2 regions of the Arthrobacter sp. D5-1 genome follow, and region 1 is predicted to be linked to the other one. Evidence: riboswitches for the same ligand, from Rfam matches in the RefSeq annotation. Region 1 holds a riboswitch; the other holds the start of a gene.

Evidence for each region. A riboswitch is a leader RNA that binds a small molecule or an ion and turns the genes downstream of it on or off. The one in region 1 is predicted to bind cyclic di-AMP.
Region 2: another riboswitch for cyclic di-AMP. It lies ahead of AYX22_RS04510 (hypothetical protein); the one in region 1 lies ahead of AYX22_RS05730 (C40 family peptidase).

Annotation. Positions count from the first base shown of each region.
Region 1 is NZ_CP014571.1:1,221,085-1,227,988, forward strand. Features, by position in the region: gene AYX22_RS05710 (MFS transporter) at 1-553, shown strand, start outside; gene serC (phosphoserine transaminase) at 637-1,767, opposite strand; gene AYX22_RS05720 (metal-dependent transcriptional regulator) at 2,060-2,755, shown strand; cyclic di-AMP (ydaO/yuaA leader) riboswitch at 2,940-3,180, shown strand; gene AYX22_RS05725 (M23 family metallopeptidase) at 3,185-4,015, shown strand; cyclic di-AMP (ydaO/yuaA leader) riboswitch at 4,140-4,321, shown strand; gene AYX22_RS05730 (C40 family peptidase) at 4,326-5,072, shown strand; gene AYX22_RS05735 (NlpC/P60 family protein) at 5,172-5,945, shown strand; gene AYX22_RS05740 (HNH endonuclease) at 6,199-6,699, shown strand; gene AYX22_RS05745 (NTP transferase domain-containing protein) at 6,742-6,904, shown strand, end outside.
Region 2 is NZ_CP014571.1:957,370-964,273, reverse strand. Features, by position in the region: gene AYX22_RS04530 (histidine phosphatase family protein) at 1-291, opposite strand, end outside; gene AYX22_RS04525 (winged helix-turn-helix domain-containing protein) at 520-1,386, opposite strand; gene AYX22_RS04520 (response regulator transcription factor) at 2,121-2,861, shown strand; gene AYX22_RS04515 (HAMP domain-containing sensor histidine kinase) at 2,865-4,394, shown strand; cyclic di-AMP (ydaO/yuaA leader) riboswitch at 4,470-4,657, shown strand; gene AYX22_RS04510 (hypothetical protein) at 4,661-5,488, shown strand; gene AYX22_RS04505 (aminotransferase class V-fold PLP-dependent enzyme) at 5,576-6,904, opposite strand, start outside.

The DNA of each region.
Region 1 (6,904 bases):
CGCCGGCGCTTTTGGACTGCTGAATTCGGTCATGGCCATCGGATCCGTGACGGGTGCCCTGCTGGCTGCCCGACGCGGTCGGCCCCGCCTGCGGCTGATCTTCATTGCCGCCGGGGGATTCGGCGTCGCCAGCGCGTTGGCGGCACTGGCCCCCAACGCCATGCTCTTCGGACTGGCCCTGGTTCCCTGTGGCCTGTTCGCCCTGACACTGATCACCAGCGCCAACGGCTACGTGCAGTCCACCACCGAAGCTGTCATGCGCGGGCGGGTCATGTCCTTGTACATGGCCATCTTCATGGGTGGCACTCCCATCGGGGCGCCGCTGGTGGGGTGGGTGGCCAATGTTGGCGGGCCGCGGTGGGCCGTGGGCGTTGCAGCGTTGGCCGGCGTCAGCGCCGCCGTCGTGGGCTTGGCCTGGATCATCCGGGCAAAGCAGCTGCGGCTGCGTTTCGACCGCCGTGCCCGTGGCCTGCGCCATTTCCGGGTGGAGTCGTTGCTGGCCCGCCCGGTCACCGACGAGGACGACGACGGCGGCCCGGGGCCGGTTCGTTAGTCAGGCCCTCGATGGCCGCGGTGTTAAACGGCAGCGGCGCCGTCCGGAACATTCCGAACGACGCCGGCTGACAGCCTGTGGTGCTACTTCTTCAGTTCGCCAACCACGTAGTCGATGCTGGCAAGCAGGGCGGAAACGTCGTCCGGTTCAATGGCGACAAACGTCGCGATGCGCAGCTGGTTGCGGCCAAGCTTGCGGTACGGCTCGGTGTCCACCACACCGTTGGCGCGCAGGACCTTGGCGATGGCTGCGGCATCAATGGAGTCGTCGAAGTCGATGGTAGCGATGACGTTGGAGCGGTCTTCGGCGTTGGTGACGAACGGCGTCGCGTACTCCGAGGCCTCGGCCCAGGAGTAGATGCGGTTGGCGGAGTCCGCCGTGCGCTTGCTGGCGAAGTCCAGGCCACCGTTGCTGTTGAGCCACTGCACCTGGGCGTCCAGGGTGACCAACGTGGACAGGGAAGGCGTGTTGTACGTCTGGTTCAGCTTGGAGTTGTCGATAGCCGTCTGCAGGTCCAGGAAGTCCGGGATCCAGCGGTCGCTCGCCTTGATCCGTGCCGCACGCTCCAGTGCGGCGGGGGAGAAGAGGCCCAGCCAGAGACCACCATCGGAGGCGAAGTTCTTCTGCGGTGCGAAGTAGTAGACGTCAGACTCTGAGACGTCGACATCCAGCCCGCCGGCAGCAGACGTGGCGTCCACCAGGACGAGGGCGCCTTCGTCAGCCCCCTCGACGCGCTTGACGGGGGCGGCCACGCCGGTTGACGTTTCATTCTGGGGCCAGGCGTAGACGTCAACGCCGGCTTCGGCCTGTGCCACCGGGCGGGTGCCGGCTTCGGACTTGATGATGGAGGAAGCATCAAGGAACGGCGCCTTGTTGGTGGCAGCAGCGAATTTGGAACCGAATTCACCGAAGGAGAGGTGCTGTGCTTTCTTCTCTACCAGGGCGAATGCGGCGACATCCCAGAATGCCGTGGAACCGCCGACGCCGAGGACAACTTCGTATCCTTCGGGTGCACGGAAGAACTGGCTGAGGCCCTCCCGGACCGAACCTACAAGGTTCTTGACCGGAGCTTGGCGGTGGGACGTGCCAAGGATGGTGGACGACGCGGCAGACAGGGCCTCGATCTGTTCCGGACGGACCTTGGACGGTCCTGCGCCGAAGCGTCCGTCCTTGGGCAGCAGATCGGCGGGAATGGTGATGCTGTTGTCGCTCACGTGTGGCTCCAATGGGTATCGGCTAGAGATGGGTCGTGGCAGGTGGCATCAGCTGCCCCTTCGACACCCCAATTCTGCCTGACCCGGCGCGGAGGCAGGAACCTGTGGCCGTCATAGTCCGCCACGTGGAACGCAGGCCCACCATATGCGACCGGGATTATCCAGAGTAATTCCAAATAAGCTAGGCTGGTGGTTGGCGTTCATGGGGCGGCGGTCTACACCGCCCACCCGGCAAGGGACGCGGTACGGTGGAGATTACGCAAGGAACTGCGTTCGAGGAGAGCTGAGCTGGATGACGGATCTGATCGATACCACTGAGATGTATCTTCGGACCATTTTGGAGCTTGAAGAAGAGAACATTGTGGCTCTCAGGGCCCGCATCGCCGAGCGGCTGCGGCACTCCGGACCCACTGTTTCCCAGACCATCGGACGCATGGAGCGCGATGGCTTGGTGATTGTTTCCAATGACCGTCACCTGGAACTGACCGAAGCGGGGCGGAAACGCGCCACCGAGGTGATGCGAAAGCACCGCCTCGCCGAGCGTCTCCTGGCTGATGTCATTGGCTTGGACTGGGCCTATGTCCATGACGAAGCCTGCCGCTGGGAACACGTGATGAGCGAGCGCGTGGAGCGCCGGCTGTACGAACTCCTGGAGCACCCCACCGAATCCCCATATGGCAACCCCATCCCGGGCCTTGAAGCCCTCGGTGGCCTTGCCAGCCAGCCGTTCCCCCGCCTCGACGTCAACCTCCTGCAGGCCATGGACGGCTATGCACCGGATTCCCGCGTGGCAGTTACCCGCCTTGCGGAGCCCATCCAGGTTGAGCCTGAACTCCTTACCCAGCTGGATGAGGGTGGTATCCGCCCCGGCGCGGCCGTCTCGCTGGAGCGTGTAGGCGAGTACATTTCCGTCCGGGTCCCCGGCATTGAGGGTGCACTGGAACTTCCGCCCGAGGTGGCGGCGCACGTCTTCGTCTCCGTCGGCTGAGGCCCCCTTCCCTTCACCCGGTGTCATATCTCACTTTTGAGCTCCAAGCGCGCGTGTGACCTGCAGTTTTTCAGGAATAGTGATAAGGGGCAGCCGCGCCACGCCTGTTCCTGTTGATAACGAATTTATTACTGCGAGCCTTAATCGCCTATAGTTATCTACTAGCGCTGATACCAAAGCGTTACCTGTTCCGGAGCCGAGCTCTGCCAGCGGAACAGGTGTGCCATCCACCACTGGCAGAGGCGGGGGAACCACAAGCGGCTGTCTAAAGAAGCAGCCTTGGGGTGAAGTCCGCAGCAGAAGTGCCCATTACGCAAGTCCCTCTTGGGATACCTGTGTGCCGTGAGCGCTTCGTGCGGACCGGGTCTTTGAACTCTCTGACCCGAATCCGACAGCTAACTTCGCAGGCTTTTTAGAGAGGAATAGAGTTTGACAACGCAGAACGTCAGGGGCCGCCGCCGCGCGTCCGGCCCCGCTGCTGAGCTGCGGCCAGCCCGCGTCGTATCGGAGATCCGGCCACGCGACACCGAACGCCAGGTGCGTCGCCGTAAGAGCCCGTTGCGCCAGGTTGCCGATTTCGCCGCAGCCAGTGGTGTAGGGCAAAAGGCCGGAGTTGCGCTTGCCGCCACCGGACTTGCCCTGACTGTCGGTCTGCCGGCCACCAGCCCGGTCATGGCAACCTCGGAATCCGGTCAGACCGAGTCGGCCCTGGCCGTCACCGGGGGCAGCCAGCCCGAGGTTTCCGCCGCTGCATCAGCCAAGATCGACTTCAGCCGTGCTGCGGTAGCTACCGCCGCCGACCCCGACGGCAAGCTGAAGCAGCTGCTCAGTGCGCAGTCCGCCGACAGCATCCAGCGTGCCTCGTCCACGGGCACCATGGCCAGCCCCCTGGACACCCTGACCACGGCTTCCCCGTTCGGCTACCGCATCAGCCCCCTCACAGGTGGTGCCGGTGACTTCCACCGCGGCCAGGACTTCGTGGCCCAGTGCGGCACGGCCGTCCATGCTGCGGCCAGTGGCAAGGTCACCTTTGCCGGATGGCACGAGTACGGCGGAGGCAACCGCGTGGTGGTGGACCACGGCAACGGCCTTGAGACCACGTACAACCACTTGTCGTCCTTCACCGTCAAAGTAGGCCAGACGGTCAGCCGCGGCGACACTGTAGCGCTGAGCGGCACCACGGGCGCCTCCACCGGCTGCCACCTCCACTTCGAAGTACAGGTCAACGGTGAAGTTGTTGACCCCATGGGCTGGCTCTAAGTCCAGTTGATGGTTGTCTCTCGCATTCGTGACACACCCGTGACCTGAATGTGACATTCGCGTTCAACTGTTGTACCGTACAAAGCGCATCGGCTTTTTAGGGGGCCGGTGCACTTGAGTGGATTGCCTAGCTCTGCCACCACTCGAGGTCCGTTCGCATAAATCGTCTGGCAGGGGCGGGGGAACCACTTCTGGTCTTCGCAAGAAGGCCTTGGGGTTAAGTCGCAAAGCTTCCTTGAAGCAGCGTGGCCGGATGACTCCCATCCGAATCCGACAGCTCACCTCGCAGGCATTGGGAGAGGCTACCTTCGTGTCATCACGCACTACCCCTGCGCGCCACCGCGCCGAATCGGTTCGTACGAACCCCTTGAACACGCTTTCCAAGGCTGTTTCATCCAACGCCGGTACCGTTGGCCGCCAGGCCGTCGTCCTGGCAGCAGCCTCAGGCCTCGTCCTCAGTGTCGGTTTGCCGGCCCAGGCAGCGGACACCGACGTTTCCAAGTCGGAAGCCTCCAGCACCCAGCAGATGGTCACCACTGCGGTAGTCACCGCAGAGCCCACCGCCACCGTTTCCTTCGAGAGCCCCGTAGTGGCCACCAAGGAAGCTCCCAAGGTTGTGCAGCGCGCTTCGCAGACCACCCAGCGCACCGCGGCCAACGGCAACCAGGCCACCGCAGGCGCCGTGACTGCGAAGTCGTCCGAAGCCAAGGATGCTGCTTCCAGCGCCGCCGCTTCCGGCCTCGCCGCGATCGCCTACACCGGAATCGGCCACCCTTACGTTTGGGGCGGCACCACGCCCAACGGATGGGACTGCTCCGGCTTCACCCAGTGGGTCTACGCCCAGGCCGGCATCAGCATCCCGCGCGTCAACGCCTGGACGGCCATGAAGCCCACCAGCACTCCTGTCCCCGGTGACCTGGTCATGCAGAACGGCGGAGCACACGTAGGCATCTACGTTGGCAACGGCATGATGATCAGCGCATTGAACCCGGGACAGGGCACGCTCCTGCACTCGGCTGCCTCCACTGGCACATCCTCCTTCTTTACCCTCCGCTAGAAACAATCCGGTTCGGGGTTCGCCAGCATGCCCCCAAGTGCTGGCGCGCCAATGAGCCGCGTGTACCCCAACTGCACGCGGATACGAAAAGAGAAAACCATGACCAGTGCATCCAAGGTTGCACGGCATCGCGCTGAGGCCCCCAGGACCAGCTCGCTTGCCGTGATCGCCAAGGCCGTCAGTGAAAACGCCGGCGGCGTCGGCCGCCAGGCGGCTGTTATTGCCGCAGCTTCAGGCCTGGTCCTGACCGGCAGTGTTGCTGCCAACGCGGCCGACACCACCGTGGACCGTGAGTCCACCGCGACGTCCACCCTTGACGTCCAGTCGGTAGTCCAGGCCACCATCGCTGCGGACTCCACCGTTGCCATCTCCTACGAGCGCCCCGTGGTCACCACGGTGCAGGCTCCGGCCCCCGTAGAGAAGAAGGCTCCTGCGAAGGCAGAAACCACGAAGGCAGTAGAAAGCACGGCAACTGCCGGCAACGCCACGTTGGCCGTCAACACCGCGGCTCCTGAGGCAAAGGCTCCGGCCGCTGCAAGTGGCCTGGGTGCTGCAATTGCCGCTGCCGCCTATGCGCAGCTCGGCGTCACCCAGGACTGCACCATGCTGGTAACCAACTCCCTGGCAGCTGTTGGCATCAACTTCCACGACTGGCCGGCCGGCTACCTCTCCCTCGGCCGCACGGTCAGCGCAGCGGAAGCGAAGCCGGGCGACCTCGCCTACTACGCCAACGGCGGTCTGGCCGGACAGGCCCACATCGCTGTATACGTCGGCAACGGCCAGGCAGTCCACGGTGGATGGAACGGATCCACCACGGCACTGTTCAGCGTCAACGTAGGCTCCGGCCCGGTTTTCATCCGCGTGAACGGCTGATCCAGCCTTTGGTTTTGACAGCAACACCCCGCAGGCTCAGGCCGGCGGGGTGTTCTGCTTTTAAGGGACGGATTCGGCTCCACGCCTCTTAACCTCGCATGAACTCTTGGCGACACTGCACGGGAAACGACGGAAAAATTCGTTGATACGGCATATGAGTGCTTACCCTTATCTTGTCGATCCACAGCCCGTACAAGCAGAGGGCAGCCGGCCCTCGTGCCCCTGACGGGTGCGGCCGTGAAGAGGTACGTGCATGCGCACACTCGTTCTGAATGCTGGATATGAACCGCTGGCGGTAATAACATTCCGCCGGGCGCTGGTCCTTGTGTTGACTGGGAAAGCTAGCGTAGTGGCCGAAGGCGACGAGCCTGTCGTCGGGCCACAGGAGATTCTCGGACGCCCCTCCGTGATCCTCCTTAACCGCTACATCCGTCCCCGGTACAACAGGATTACCGCCGTGAGCCGACGCGGGGTCCTTCGCCGCGACGGCCATCGCTGCGCCTACTGCGGGAAAACAGCCCACACCATAGACCACGTCCACCCCAAATCCAGGGGCGGCGCGGATTCCTGGGAAAACCTGGTCGCGGCGTGTCTGAAATGCAACAACGCCAAGAGCGACCACACGCTGGCTGAAATGGGTTGGAAACTCCGTTTCACGCCTGGAGTGCCCCAGGGAACCATGTGGCAGATCAAAGAACTCGAGAAACCTGCGCCGGACTGGGACCCGTTCCTGTTGCCGGAATCCGCCGCCTGATCGATTTCTGCTGAACTCCGGCCGCCCCGGTAATCTGGGCGAATGGAGTTCAATGCCGTGATTCTGGCGGGTGGCAGGGCCACCCGCCTCGGTGGCGTGCCCAAGCCGTCGTTGATGTACGACGGCGGGACGCTCCTTTCACGCGCCCTGCAGGCGGCCCGGGGTGCGTCAGCTGTGGTGGTGGTAGGTCCTGACGCGTCAGGAA
Region 2 (6,904 bases), 260 kb from region 1:
CGTCAACATGCGGTTCGCGGAGGCGGCGTACAGGCCGTCCTCGAGTTTAGGGGTCGGCGCTTTGTCACCCAGCTCATCGCAGACCCAGGTGCAGGTCTGGCGGGTCCTCAGCGCGGACGAGCACAGGATGAAATCCGGCACCACGCCCTGCTTGAGCAACCATTTGCCCGCGAGCGGCGCTTCCCGATGCCCACGCTCTTCGAGGGGACGCTCATGATCAGGCACACCCATGGGCCAATCAGCCTTGGCATGCCGCATGATCACGAGGCGCTTGATGTGGTGGTCGCTCATGAACCAACCCTATCCGCTGCAGACTCCCTCCCCCGGGCCTTCCTGACCTTCTTTGGGAGATCAACAGCCCGTGGTCAACCTGGTGCGGTTGCTCAAGGGCTGTTGGCAGATCAAAGTGGGTCAGGACCCCACGCACGCCGGTCCGTGGGCTTGCGAGGTGAGGGCGGCCGTGGGGAGGAACGAGCGCCGGCGCAGAGGGATGTTGCCGCCTTTCGGCTGCGGTGCTACTTAGATCGAGTATTCCGGAGCGGCCCAGACAATAACTTCGGGGTGCTCGTAGAAGCGGTAGCCCTGGCCGCGGACCGTGCGGACGGTGTTGGCGAGGCGGCCGAGCTTGGAGCGGAGGCGGCGGATGTGGACGTCGATGGTGCGCTCGTTGGGCACCTCTTCGGCGTTGCGCCACAGACCCTCAAGGAGTTCGTCGCGACCCACGGTGCGAGTGCCGTTCTCGACGAGGTAGTTGAGGAGCTCGAATTCCTTGAATGTCAGGTTCAGTGACTCGCCGTCGAGGTGCACTTCGCGGCGGGCGAGGTCGATCAGCACGCCGGAGGGGCGCGATTCCTGCTGGGGCGTCGGACGGGCAGCTTCGGTGCGCTGGCGTGCGGCGACGGTGGGGTCCCCGAACGTGGAACGCACGACGTCGAGTGCGGACCCGGGTGCCCCGGCTGGAGCGACTGCGACGGCAGCGTAGCTCTCAGCGCCGGTCACGAGTGACTGCGCATAGGCCCGGATTTCCTGGGCCAGCTTGGCAATGGAGGTGCCGGCTGCCGCTGCTGTTTCCTCGTCAATGCCCATGTAGAGCACAAAGCCGCGGGCCACATTGTCGTTGGCAACGGGGCGGAGCCTGTCGGACTGGGCAATCACCGGAGTGGGCGCAGTCATGGGTGCCGGCTCGGCGGTAGGTACGGCGCGCAACTGGCCATAGGAGTTGGGGTTGTAACCCTGCGGAACGTAACCGGGAGCCTGCTGGCCTGCGCCCTGCTGGGCGGGGGCGTAGCCGGGGCGGTTGCCAAAGCCGGGGCGGAGCCCCGCGTTCGACGCGGCCTTGTTGGCGTTACGGACGGAGATGTGGACGTATCCAGATGCAACTGACATGGAGTGCTTACCTCAAAAGTGAATAGCCGTCATCGCGGCTTCGAATGCTGGTTGTCCCCGCAATGAGTTTGGGGAGGGGCGCCCAACGCTGGGCTAGGGGGCGAATGCCTGAAACTTCTTGGGGTGGAAAGTTAGGCTTGCATTCGACAACAGCGGTCATCATGGCCAGCGGGTGTGCTGGACCAGGTTGCTGCGGCTGCAGGTGCTGTTGAGTTCTTGTTCACATTGGAAGTGTGCAACGTAACAATGGCAACACGCAAGTAACAAAGCGCCGAACCGTCCACATTTTGAGACGCAAAGGTCTATTGTGTCGCAAATCACAATTCAGTTCTGACCTAAAATGAACGTCTCTCAATTCTGCCGCGACCGCCTTTTTTGGTGCCCTGCCGAATTTCCTTCGCTTCAGGGGGCATTTGGCGCATCTGCCTCCACGCGAACCCTGCCTCCGCGGAATCTCACGATCTGAAACAACTGTTGTCCAATCGCGGAAACGAAAATCCCCGCATTTTCGACCCCGTGTCCCCGCAAATCGCCTCACTCTCGGACGTGAGAGAGCGTCGGCCGGAAACCAACGCGACGTGAGAGAGCGTCGGCCGGAAACCAACGGGACGTGAGAGAGCGTCGGCCGGGGCCGGACACGTGTCACCGCACTTCCACGTCGCTAGTGTTGACTTCACAGCGTTCTCACAGGACCGGCAAAGCGCGGGCTAACCAGCAGATCGGAGAGTTGTCCCATGGCCTCCTCGCACTCCATGACCAACAACCTTCCCCAACTCTCCCACCCGGACGGCTCCCCTATCCGTGCCCTGGTGGTGGATGACGAGCCCAGCCTCGCTGAGCTCATGAGCATGGGGCTTCGAATGGCCGGGTGGTCAGTTGCTGTTGCCGGCGACGGCCCTGGGGCCGTGAAGCTTTCCAAAGAATTCCGGCCCGATGTCCTCGTACTGGACGTCATGCTTCCCGGATTCGACGGTGTGGAAGTCCTCAACCGCATCCGTGCGTTTGCCCCGGAAGTTCCCGCGCTTTTCCTCACAGCCAAGGACGCCGTGCAGGACCGCATCGTCGGGCTGGCTGCCGGCGGCGACGACTATGTCACCAAACCCTTCAGCATGGAGGAAGTCCTCCTGCGACTGCACCGCCTGGTCCAGCGTTCCGGCGTGGCCGCCATGGACACTGCCGAACTGGTGGTGGGTGACCTTACCCTGAACGTGGACACCCGTGAAGTCACCCGGGCCGGCGAGGACATTCCGCTTACCGCCACCCAGTTTGAGCTTTTGCGCTACCTCATGGAGAACCCTAAACGAGTGGTCAGCAAAGCACAGATCCTGGACCGTGTGTGGGACTACGACTTCGGTGGACAAGCCAACATCGTGGAGCTCTACATTTCCTACCTGCGCAAGAAGATCGAAGCAAACCACCCTCCAATGATCCACACCATCCGCGGCGCCGGCTATGTCATCAAGCCTGCGGACTAGGCGTTGAGCACCCCTTCAGGAGTGGCCAAAAAGTCACACCGCAGTTGGCTCAGCCCCTCCGCGTGGCACCTGCGTACCCGACTGGTCCTGGTCGCCATGGCCTTGCTGGTCGCCATTTGCGCTGCCGTGGGAGTGGTCAGCTACGCCTCCATGGACATGGTGTTCAACAAGCAGCTCGACCGGCAGTTGGAGCAGGCGTCAAGCCGCGCGACCAGCTTCGGCAGGCCGCCGTCGAACTTTCCGTCCTCCCCCTCCGGAAGGCCGGACCCGCTGGAAGCGCGCGGCCAGGCCGCTGGAACGCTGAACGCACGGATCGATGGAACAACCGTGATCAATCCAGGCGTTATTGAGGCCTCCGGCAAGCGGGCCGAACTCACGGCGGACGACAAACAGATTCTGCTGTCGTTGCCCCGGGACAACCGGCCTGTGGACCGATCGCTCTCCTATGGGGATTACCGGCTCGTGGCCGTCGAAACTGCCGGCGACGTGATCGTGACGGGACTGCCTCTCGCGGACAAGCAAAGCGCCGAGGCCTCGCTGGTGTGGACCATGGTTCTGGTGTCGCTCGGCGGACTGGCTGTGATCGGCCTCGCGGGAACGGTAATCATCCGGCGGACCATGCGTCCATTGGAGCAGCTCTCCGAGGTAGCCACCAAAGTTTCCCGCCTCCCTCTCGACGCCGGTGAGGTGGCACTTGCGGTGCGGGTCCCGCCGTCGGCCGCCCATCCCGGAACCGAAGTCGGCAGCGTTGGCCATGCCCTCAACCAGATGCTGAACAACGTCTCCAGTGCTTTGGAAGCCCGCCAGGAAAGCGAAACCAAGGTGCGCCAGTTCGTCGCGGACGCGTCGCACGAACTTCGAACGCCGCTTACGGCCATCCGCGGTTACACCGAACTGTTGAGCATGACCGAGAACTTCACCGATGACGGCCGAAAGTCGCTGGCACGCGTCCGGAGCCAGTCCGAACGGATGACCACCCTGGTGGAGGATCTGCTGCTGCTTGCCAGGCTGGACGAAGGCCAGGCGCTCAAGATCACGGACGTGGACCTCACCCAGTTGGTGATTGAAACTGTCAGCGACGAGAAAATCATGGCACCGGACCAGATTTGGCAACTCCAACTCCCGGATGAACCCGTCACGGTCCGCGGCGACGTTACGCAACTGCACCAGGTCCTGGCCAATCTTCTCTCCAACGCCCGTAAACACACCGATGCCGGCACCACGGTGGTCACGAGCGTGATGCTCTCCGCCGACGGCAGCCCAGTGGTGACCGTAACGGACAACGGGCCCGGCATTCCAGAGGATTTCCAGGGCCGGATCTTCTCCCGTTTTGCCCGCGCCGACGCTGCGAGATCGGGGTCCGAGGGCACGTCGGGGCTGGGTCTGTCGATCGTTGAATCCATCGTGGAAGCTCACGGCGGCAGCGTGCACGTGGCGTCCCGTCCAGGGCGCACGGAATTCACCCTTCGATTCCCCGCGGTCGCCACCGAACAGAAGTTACGAACCCAGCAAGGCGACTCACCGTCGTCGTGATCTCTGTTACCTAAATGTGACTTCTACGAATTCCTCCTGTACCGTCGAAAGGGTGGGTCGCCCCAACTGGCCCACATCCGGGATGCGCCGAGCTCTGCCACTTCCCGGAGTCCGTACTTACTCCGAGGCAGAGACGGGGGACCCAGAGTCTCCGGGACCAGGCATTTATGCCGGACCCTTGGGGTGAAGCCGCAGCGTGATGCGCGGCCGGATGACCTCATCCGAACCCGACAGCTAACTCCGCAGGCGCTGAGAGGTAATCACACATGTCTGAATTTAATGATCAGACGCGCCCTTCCGCGCGTCACCGCGATGAGCACAACGCACCGTTGACCAAGTCGCAGGCTGTCCTCAAGAACGCTGCCCGCCAGGGCAAGTCCGGCCACCGCATGTCGGTTGTTGCCGGTGTTGTAGCTGCTGCGCTGGGCGTTGCATCGCTCGGTACTGCTGCCAACGCCGCCCTGACCCTTCCCGAGGTAAGCCGCGTTGCAGAGACCCAGGCGAATGCCCAGGTCAGCAACAACAAGACAGCTGAAATCTCCGCTTCCTTGGATGCAGCCGCTGCAAAGGGCGCCGCTGACAGGGCAGCCGTGGACAAAGCCGCAGCCGAGAAGGCCGCGGCGGACCAGGCCGCCGCTGAAAAGGCCGCCGCCGAGAAGGCCGCTGCCGACCAGGCCGCCGCTGAAAAGGCCGCCGCTGATGCTGCAGCCAAGCAGGCCGCCGACGCCGCTGCTGCCGCCGCCGCTGCCGAAGCTGCAGCTGCTGCTGCCGCCCCCAAGGCCGTGGACGATCCCGCCGCTGCCAAAGCCTACGCTGCCAGCATCCTTGGCAACTACGGCTGGAGCGCCAGCGAAATGACTGCGCTGAACACCCTGTGGGAGAAGGAATCCAACTGGAGGACGACCGCCACCAACGCTTCCAGCGGTGCTTACGGCATTGTCCAGTCGCTGCCGGCTAGCAAGATGGCAACCGCGGGCGCTGATTGGCAGACCAACTACCAGACCCAAATCAAGTGGGGCTTGAACTACATCAAGGAACGCTACGGATCCCCGTCGGCCGCCCTGGGCTTCCACTTGGCCAACAACTGGTACTAAGCCAGACTGCTTGATTACCGCGCCGGTTGCCGCCGCCCGCACCAGTACAGACTGGAGCGGATGGCGGGAACCGGCGCGGTTTTCGCGTTACACAGACTCCGGTTCGGCTTCCAACGCGCTGCGCACCGCCGCGATGGACGCAGCAACATCCCCTGCATCCGTGGTCCAGTTACTCACCGAAATCCTGAGGATTTCACGGCCACGCCAGGAGGACCCGGACATCCACACCGCGCCCTCGGCCATCAGCCGTTGCGTGACACGGTGTGTGCGGTCATCACTGCCGAAGCTCACCGATACCTGCGTGAAGACGACGTCGTTGAGCACCTCGACTCCCGGAATCGCGGCGAGCCCCTCAGCCAACGCGCGGGCGTTTGCAGCGAGCCGCTCCACCATGGAGATCACCCCGTTACGGCCCAGTTGCCTCAGCGCCGCCCACACAGGGATGCCCCGGGCACGGCGGGACATCTCAGGCACTTTCTCGAAAGGATCTCCCGGGCCGGCATCCGTAGCAATGAGGTAACTTGTGTGAACACTGAAAGCACGCCTCAAGGCTTCCGGCCTCGCAACGATGGCCAAGCCGCAGTCGTAAGGAACATTCAGCGTCTTGTGGGCATCCGTGGCCCAGGAATCTGCTTCCTCTACTCCCGCCAGCCGGGCCCGCAGCGTCGGGCTAACGGCGGCCCATAAACCAAAAGCACCATCCACGTGCACCCATGCGCCGCGATCGTGGGCCACCGCAATGGCTTCCTCCATGGGATCAAAGGCGCCGGAATGCAGGTTGCCCGCTTGCAGACAGACCAGTGACAGTCCTGGTTGCTGGTCCATGGCCTCGGCAAGTGCGTCGGGGAGAATCCGTCCTTCCTCGTCGGCATCTACGGGCACGCAGGCACCCAATCCGAGATACCGCAAAGCCAGGTCCACTGCGGCGTGCCGCTCCCTGCCCGCAAAGGTGGTGATGCGTGGGGCGCCTGTCAGCCCCAGCGCCTCAAGGTCCCAACCCGCCTCGTCCATCAGATATTGGCGGCCCGCTGCCAACCCCACGAAGTTGGCGGTGGTGGCGCCGGTGGTGAATCCGACGTCGGCACTCGAAGGAAGGTGGAGAAGGTCCAGCAACCACGCGGCGGCAGATTCCTCGATGGCAGCAGCCGCCGGCGTAGCGAACCGAAGCCCCGTGTTCTGGTCCCACGCCGAAACGAGCCAATCCGCAGCCATGGCAGCGGGAAGGGTTCCGCCCATGACCCACCCAAAGAACCGTCCGGACTGGATCGCCATCAAGCCGGGCTCAGCCAGAGCGGCGAGCTCATCAACTACCTCCGCAGCATCGGTGGCCTCGTCCGGCAGCCGCGACGTCATGCTGTTGGCTACCTGATCGGCATCGGAGGACGGGCGGACAGGACGTGTTGGGACCGACGCAAG